DNA from 4 places in the Alteromonas sp. M12 genome. Region 4 is predicted to be linked to each of the others. Evidence: predicted binding sites of a transcription regulator. Region 4 holds the regulator's gene; each other region holds the start of a gene.
What was found. Region 4 encodes FNR, which switches genes on or off when oxygen is low (the NO sensors DNR and NnrR bind a similar motif). Its sites were predicted from a motif close to TTGATCTAGATCAA; they were not measured.

Region 1: a site for FNR is predicted at 1,147-1,160, ahead of uspE (universal stress protein UspE). Genes of this name have one in related genera too.
Region 2: a site for FNR is predicted at 926-939, ahead of VUI23_RS12825 (cytochrome ubiquinol oxidase subunit I). Genes of this name have one in related genera too.
Region 3: a site for FNR is predicted at 1,091-1,104, ahead of VUI23_RS07640 (universal stress protein). Genes of this name have one in related genera too.

Annotation. Positions count from the first base shown of each region.
Region 1 is NZ_CP144164.1:2,853,396-2,855,573, reverse strand. It holds gene VUI23_RS12325 (alkaline phosphatase) at 1-57, shown strand, start outside; gene uspE (universal stress protein UspE) at 171-1,082, opposite strand; gene VUI23_RS12315 (F0F1 ATP synthase subunit gamma) at 1,230-2,132, opposite strand; gene VUI23_RS12310 (alternate F1F0 ATPase, F1 subunit alpha) at 2,134-2,178, opposite strand, start outside.
Region 2 is NZ_CP144164.1:2,963,615-2,965,792, forward strand. It holds gene VUI23_RS12815 (FAD-dependent oxidoreductase) at 1-126, shown strand, start outside; gene VUI23_RS12820 (DUF3365 domain-containing protein) at 135-770, shown strand; gene VUI23_RS12825 (cytochrome ubiquinol oxidase subunit I) at 1,024-2,178, shown strand, end outside.
Region 3 is NZ_CP144164.1:1,770,193-1,772,370, forward strand. It holds gene VUI23_RS07635 (sodium/proline symporter) at 1-811, shown strand, start outside; gene VUI23_RS07640 (universal stress protein) at 1,207-2,034, shown strand; gene VUI23_RS07645 (dicarboxylate/amino acid:cation symporter) at 2,037-2,178, shown strand, end outside.
Region 4 is NZ_CP144164.1:2,537,980-2,540,157, reverse strand. It holds gene uspE (universal stress protein UspE) at 1-723, opposite strand, end outside; gene fnr (fumarate/nitrate reduction transcriptional regulator Fnr) at 838-1,575, opposite strand; gene VUI23_RS10815 (sulfite exporter TauE/SafE family protein) at 1,601-2,178, opposite strand, start outside.

The DNA of each region.
Region 1 (2,178 bases), 320 kb from region 4:
CTAAACAACAATACTGATATTGCGAATACGGTTTTTTCATTACTTGAACACAAATAATCTAGTGGAAAGGATACCTTTTGGTATCCTTTTTTATATTGAAAGGGCAGGGCGTGAGAGTAAACGCCCTTTTTACTGGCGAATTTAGGGTTTCTTTGTTTTAGAGCTCAGCTTCACTCACTCTCATCTAAGTTCAGAGCCAATACCTCACAATTGAGTTCTGCCAAAATGGATTCAGCAGTATTCCCCAGAAATGCAGCGGAAATGCCTTTACGTGCGACTGTGCCTAAAATCACTAGCTGCGCATCAATTTGCTTGACCACATTTGGAATCACTTTTTCTGGCAAGCCTGCAACAACATGTTTTTTTGCCATACTTATTTCATGTTCTTTTTCCATCCCATCGAGTTTTTCACTATGAAATTGGGCACTATTGGCGCTGAGCTTTTCAAAATTGATAGTAGGAAAGTCAATCGACGCACTCATGTTATGCACTAAATAGGCGCTAACAGTATGTATTTCACTGCCGCCTAATTTGGCAAAAAGTCTAGCGGCTTCTAGTATGTCTTTATTTAATGCTACATGATTATCGTCTTTGGCCAACACATCTACCGCTGCCAAAATCGGCGAGTTTGTCCAAGTCTGGTGTTTCACAAGCAATAGCGGCGCTTTGCAATATCGCAGCAAATGCCGATCTAATGGTAACGCAAAGGGATTAATGCTCATGGCATCTGCAGAAATACGTTTTATAACCAGATCAGGTTGAATTTTGTCTACGGCGTCTTCTATCCCTTCATAAACTTCGCGACACCATTCAACATGGGTGGTGCACTTTATGTTCTTTTTCTCGAGATCTTCAGCAATGCTATTCATATAGAGATAGCGATCTGCAAGATATTCTTTTTTCATTTCTTTACGGTGGTCACTAGATAGAATATCGGTCAATTCTAAAATAGGTTCATAAATGACATTGAGAAGATGAATGTGCACTTCATTGAGCTCTGCAAATTTCAAGGCTCGAAGCAATGCATCATGCTGCTTGCGCTTACCACTGATCACAACTAGAATTTTTTGCGGGGTTTTCATAGTAATCTCCATTAATGAATCAAACTTATACATTCCGACCATACACCGATTACCCAAGCAAAACTTGATGTCGATCAAACTTGATGAATAAACAGTTTAGTTCAATATTTCAGAACTAAATTTTAATTTTTCTGTTCTGCTTCGTTTTTATTCAGCCGAAGGGCTGAGGGCTTCAAAACCATTGACTAAGTCAGAAAGCTCTTCATCAATTGCACTTTGTCTGAGTTTGTTAAATGTCTTTTGCATCTGCTCTTGTAACTCCTCGATATTTTTTTCAGCCCGCTGCATGGCGATTAACCGACTGGCATTTTCGCTCGCGAGTGACTCAATGCAACCTTTGAAAAGTGATGTGAAAATGTATTCTTTTATCAGCGTGCTAATGGTGAGCGTATTATTGACTAACAATTGTGGCAGACATTGATTAGGCCAAGGTAGAGAAACAAATTCGTGTTTCCACTTTTGGTCAATGGGTAATATTCGCTGAAAACAGGGGGCATAGTTAGGTTTATCTAGGGTACGATTGAAAAACAGATAGACCTCTTTGAGCTGATTGGTTTTTTGTTGGTGTTCAATTTCCAACAAAATTTCAGATACAAAAGAAGTAATGCTTTCTATTGAATTAGGCAGTGAAAACTGTTTTCCAAGTGGTGCATTTACGCCTTCTAGCAAAGATTGAATTCGTTCACCGGCGGTCCAAATAACTTGCGCTGCGCCAAAGTCTTTCCGTTTTGAATTTAAAAAGTCTACTAAAATATCATTAAATTGCCCCACTAATCCTTGATCTGAGCCAATTACAATTATGCCTATTTGGGTTTTATGATCTGATGGTTTAGATACTTTATCTGTTGTTGGGTAGTCACTTTTGTCGGTATTTAGAAAATAAGCCACTAGTCCTAATTGCACAGTTCGATAATAGTCATCAAGTGAAAGCACGGCGTTTTCATATTGGTTGATATTGGCGGCAGCCATAGCTTTCATTGTTCTAACAACTGATTTTAAATCAGTTGCACTTACAATTTTACGTTGTAAATCGCTATTCGATTCACTCATATTAAGCTTCGCCAGTGACAGTGCTTTGGTCAATAGCAGCGTCAGT
Region 2 (2,178 bases), 430 kb from region 4:
AAATGGGTGCATTTAGCCAAAATCGCATTTGAAAAGTATTTTATGCGCAAAATGCGCACCGGCACCAGTGAGCCTGTTTACGAAAAGTATGTGTTAAAAGCACTTGGAATAGAACGTTTAGAGTAGGAATAATTATGAACAAGATTTTGGCAATATATTCAACGACAGTTAGCTTATCGATCATATCCGGTTTTGGGTTATATATGACGCTAGCCAATGCAAATGAAATAACAAAATCAAATATACCATTGGCCAACAATAAAGTTGAAAATCAACAAGATAATGCAGCGTATAAACAAATCGCCAAGGAAAAAATGGCGCAATTTGGAAAGCAACTCAAAAGTGCATTATTGGACGCAATTGCTACTGGCGGTTTTGAAAATGCAGTGGAAGTTTGTCAGAATGAAGCACCGAAAATAGCTGCTGAACTATCCACTGATGGCTGGCAATTAAGTCGCACTAGCTTAAAAACTCGTAACCCTCTTAATCTGCCAAATGAATGGCAAAAGCCTGTATTACTTGAGTTTGAACAACAAGCTCAAAATGGAAAACCGATAGATAAATTAGTATTCAGCGATACCGTAAACGGTCAATTTAGGATGATGAAAGCGATTCCTACTGGCCAGCTATGTATCGCCTGCCACGGCACAAATATTTCACCTGAATTATCCAACAAAATTAACCAGCACTACCCACAAGACACAGCAATCAACTTCTCTTTAAAGGATATTCGCGGTGCTTTTAGTGTCACAGCGCCTATAGGTCAATAATCTACTTGTGATTAAATCACATATTGTCACTTATGACAGAACCTCTGTCATAAGTGACAACCACCCCCCTCTATAGAGCCATGGTAAAAATAAAACCCTCATAATTTCATATGGTTACATGAATTTCAAAATTTGGCACGTTGAATGCAATTCTGTTGATTAAGATCAACTCCGAGTTAGAAATCTTCGGAATATAATAAATTTCGCTAACTCTTTATGCGCAAACACATTTTTAATCACTAGGAGAAACAGTATGAACGAGACTCTTATCGAGTTATCTCGTTGGCAATTTGCCTCTACCGTCATGTTTCATTTCATATTTGTTCCATTAACCTTAGGGCTGAGCTTTATGCTTGCCATAATGGAATCAGTTTATGTTTTGACTGGCAAAGAAATCTACAAACAAATGACCAAGTTTTGGGGTAAGTTGTTTGGGATCAACTTTGCCATTGGCGTTGCCACAGGCTTAACCATGGAATTTCAGTTCGGTATGAACTGGTCTTATTATTCCCATTATGTCGGTGATATTTTCGGCGCACCTTTGGCAATTGAAGGGCTCATGGCGTTCTTTTTAGAGTCTACATTCGTTGGTTTGTTTTTCTTTGGTTGGGACAAAATGACCAAGGTAAAACACTTAATGACTACTTGGCTGGTTGCAATTGGCTCTAACTTCTCAGCACTTTGGATTTTAATTGCAAATGGTTGGATGCAGTTTCCAGTAGGAGCTGAATTCAACTTTGAATCCATGCGGATGGAAATGACCAGTTTTGCAGAGGTAATTTTCAACCCCGTTGCACAGGTTAAATTTGTACATACCGTTTCTGCAGGATACGTCACAGGCGCTATTTTTGTATTAGCGATTTCGTCATATTATCTACTGAAAAATAAAGACGTTGCTTTTGCTAGACGTTCTTTTGCCATTGCCGCCAGTTTTGGTTTGGCCTCGGTGATTTCGGTCATTATATTGGGTGATGAAAGTGGCTACGAATTGGGTGATGTTCAAAAGGTAAAATTAGCGGCAGTAGAAGCAGAATATGAGACACAACCTGCTCCAGCGGCATTTACCCTATTTGGGATACCCAACGATGAGACCCAAACAGTCGATTATGCAATTCAAATTCCCTATGCCATGGGTATTATTGCCACTCGTTCTCTAGACGAAGAAGTGGTCGGATTAAAAGAGCATAAAGAGCGTCACAGAGAACGAATTTTATCTGGAATTATAGCCTACGACTTACTAGATAAAGTCAGGAATGGAGAAGCGACTGTCAATGAGCGCGCTGATTTTGAACAACATAAAGACAATTTAGGCTTTGCCATGTTGTTGCAACCATTTACCGAAGATGTCAGCAACCCGTCAGAACAAGCTATTCAACAAGCAGTAGACTACAGCATCCCTAAAGTTGCG
Region 3 (2,178 bases), 770 kb from region 4:
TGCCGCGGTTGTCGCACTAGGTGGCCCTATCGATTTTGTCACCACCTTAATTGAGGTTGCTACGCCAGAACAACTCAGTTTAACTGGAGGGAATGTTGCCTTATTAGCCGCAGGTGTCATTATTGGTAATCTCAGCGTTTCGGTATCCTCTATGGGGCAACCCCATATGTTATTGCGCTTTATGGCATTGCGCGATGAAAAATCAATTAAGACAGGGCGACGTATTGCCGCAGCCTGGTTTCTTATCGTCGATTTGGGAGTGGTGATCGTTGGACTTGCAGGACTTGCATTACAAATGCAATTAGATAATCCAGAAAACCTGTTTTTTGTACTAACAACCGAATTGTTCCACCCTATAGTTGCAGGTGTTATTACTGCCGCAGTGCTGTCTGCCATCATGTCTACTGCTGACAGTCAGTTATTAGTTAGTGCATCTGTGGTAGCCCATGATTTGGGGTTAGAAAAACGTTCTCGCTTTTCTTCATTGACCATTTCACGATTAAGTATTTTGTTGGTCGTTGTTTTTTCAGTGTTAGTGACTTTGTATATGCCTGAGGCGATATTTAGCAGAGCCATTTTTGCATGGGTAGCGCTAGGCGCGTCTTTTGGACCAATAATTATTGTGCGTTTATGTAATCGAGATATTAATCCTAAAGCAACATTATTGGCGATGATAACGGGGTTTGTATTAGCGGTTACCTTTTACATGTTACCCAGTACACCAGGGGATTTCTTGGAAAGGGTAGTGCCGTTTAGCATTGCGACTATCATCGCGTTTGTTGGCTCTAAGCCTCGTACTAGAATTGCCTAAAGTTTAGAGGACATTTTAAAGTTGTAAGATTCACCCTTGATACACTCTGAGAATATTTCACTGTGTATCAAGGGTGCAATTTTACAAAAGCCTTGCAGAGAAAGTTAAAAGTCATCGCAATCAGCAATTACTATTCATCCCCCCAAAAACCAAAGTAAATAATTACCACAACAGCCCAGTTACCCTCAAGCAAAGATTCCCCTTTTTTGACCATTCATCCGTAAACCTGATCTTCTGATCACAGAGAGTCCAAATTTCCTTCCTTTAATTCAATGGTCCTTGATGTGGATCAGTTAATTGGCGCAGATTTAAACTATGCTTAGGTTTAGATTAGATAGTATTTGTACTATAACTCTATGAAGGCTAATCAATAAATTTTAAATCGAGGAATGTTTATGAAACACATTTTAGTTGTTGTTGAAAGGGAAGAAAGCGTCAAGCCAATGTTGGATAAAGCATTAAAATTTGCACCTGAAAGTATCACTGTGCTTTATATCGTAAGCAATGTGCTAGATTCTAATGCAGAAGCGTTAACTACCCTAATAAACAACGAAGTGAAAGATGCTTGCAAATCGACGATCCTCCTTGAAATAGTTAAGTCGGCATCTGAGCGAGAAGAAGTACTTTTCAAAACCCTAAGCAGCAATAAATTCGATACTACATTCCTGCACAGACCCCAATTAGGTCGTGAATTATTGGACTTTTCACTGATCAAAGCCGCGCTTAAAGGTCCAATTAAATCTAGCGTCCTACTATGTGGTGATAATCGCTGGCGCGGACAACTTAAATTGTTAGGAACCGTTGATATTTTCACCAGAACCCCCGCGCAAAAAGAATTGAATGATAAAGTGCTTACTACTTCTGCTCAGCTTGCAAACCAGTTATCTGCAGATGTGTCGCTTTTAGGTGTGATTCCAATCCCACGGATTAAACAGGAATTTGATATTACTGAACCGGGTGAAGTTATGCTCAAGAAAGGTAAATTATCAAAAGCCAAACTAGAAAAAATTGCCGAGGAAATGGATGTTTTCACGGAATATTCAGTGAAAATTGAGGCCGGTTCGCCACATGTGTTGATACCCTCAGTTGCCAGCAAAATGAAAGCAAATCTGGTGGTGTTAGGCAACGTAGGACGTAAGGGGATTAAAGGTTTATTAATCGGTAATACGGCAGAGAAAATTCTAACTCGATTGACTGTTGATGTGCTCATTGTTCGACAGTAAATATGACTCAGATATTTAGCGGTTCACTTAAAAATTTGGCAGATCACTTTGACCGCTTGATCAATGGCAGATTATGGCTAAAAGTTCTGATTGCTCTGTTCTTGGGAGTGATTTTTGGCGTGCTCCTAGGACCAGATTTAGATT
Region 4 (2,178 bases):
TTCTTGTGGGATATTGAATTCTTGAGCGTGCTCAAGCATACATTTGGCGTGGTGTTGTTTAACTGACTCTGTATAGCCAACCGGATCGAACTCTGGTATTTCGATGGCAATATTAACCGGTGTACCTGGGTAAGAATTAACCAAGTTTACATGTCCTTCCAGTAAATCAGCCATCAATCCAGCGGTTTTAGTGATTAACTTGTTTAAGCTATGATGTTCTTCATCTTCACTGCCCACATCTACCGCAGCTAAAATATTGCCATTAATAGGCCAATCATGTTCTTTAACAAGTAAAACTGGAACCGGTGATTTACGTAGGATATGCCAATCAGTCGGGGTGAATATCACTGACTTTAGGGTGTCATGCTCGTGGGTTCCTTTGACGATTAAATCATAGCTGTGATCAATCACTTCGAACAATACACTTTCATATGGCCGATTATGCCAGACCACTTTTATATCTACTGAAATAGATGAGTTAGCCGCTAGGGGTTCAACTATATTGGCAAGCCAATCGGTTTTGTCATCCACCACAGCTTGGCGCATCGTTTCTCTTTCATCCACGGTGAGCATAGTGGTCATTTCATAAGAGAAATCATATATGGAGAGAAACGCGGTAATACTAGCGCCGGTTTTTTCTGCCAATAAAAGCGCTCTTCTAAACGCTTTTTGATCTTCTGAAGTTGGGTCTACAACAGCTAGTATTTTGTTAAATACGGACATAAATTAATTCCCTTCAAACGTTTACACTACGTATATTAAGTGTATGGCTACTTTAGCTAGTTTGCCAATTAACAGACTAATTGTTTTGACCTGAATCAATTTAAATTAAAAGACTTAACCGCAGGCTTGTTTATTTAAAACGTGTTCACCAAGTTTCTCTCTAAGTACCGCCAAATTGAGAATTTGTATAAATTTCCCATCAACTTTGATGATATTTTCTTTTTGAAAACGGGTGAGTAAACGACTCACGGTTTCAACAGTTAAACCAAGGTGATTACCAATTTCGTTTCGGGTCATGGTTAAATTAAATTCTAATTCAGAAAAACCGCGAGAGCGAAAACGATCTGATAGATTAATTAGGAAGTGGGCAAGACGTTCTTCTGCTGTGCGCTTGTTTAATAACATCATGAGACTGTGATCTTGGTTTATTTCTGTGCTCATAATTTTAAGCATTTCTTTGCGCAGTGTAGGAAGTTGTGCGCTCATAATATCTAACTTGTCGTAAGGTAACTCACAAACCATGGAGGTTTCCATCGCTTGATTATAACTTTGATATTTTTCAGAAAATAGTCCATCAAAGCCGACAATATCACCGGGAAAATGAAACCCTGTAATTTGTTGTTCGCCATCGGGAGAGGTTATGTAAGATTTAAATGAGCCCGTTCTTACTGCAAACAGCGACGTAAATTTTTGCCCAGGAATAGTTAATTGATCATTTTTATGCAAAGGGCGCTTGCGTTCTATGATTTCGTCCAAACTCTCCATTTCAGTCTGATTCAGAGCCACCGGTATACATAGGTGATTAAAACTGCAGTTTTGACAGCGAATACTGAACTTGTTCGGATCTGACATTAGTTAATTCCAATTAATTCATTAGTTACCAATTATGAATCCCTTGGTAACATAAAATCAAGCCAAATAAGCATAATAAGACTGCAACGCTTCGTTTTACCACTGGTTGGGTCAACCATCCTCTTATTTGGCTGGCGCTGGCTCCCATTGCTAACATGATGGGCAAAGTTCCCAAGCCAAAGCAAAACATGGTGATAGCACCTTGTACCGCACTGCCGGTGGAAACACTCCATGTTAACGTCGAATAAACCAATCCACAGGGCAACCAGCCCCAGATTAGGCCATAGGGTACAGCATAGATTGGGTGTTTAAAGGGAATGAAACGCTTTGATATGGGACTAATTATACGCCAAAAAATAGCGCCAACTTTTTCTACTTTAACCAGTAGTTTTGACCACTGTCCCACATATAATCCAAGCAGAACCATAAATACTCCGCCAAAAAGAGTCAGTGCTTGAGGATTGATAAAGGATTTTGTGGTGACGATCTGACCCAACAGCCCAGCGATTGCGCCAGCGAAACTATAAGATAAAATGCGGCCTGAATTATAGGCAATTAAATACGGCCATTGTGACTTATTCTTTGGTAATGCAAAGGTAAATG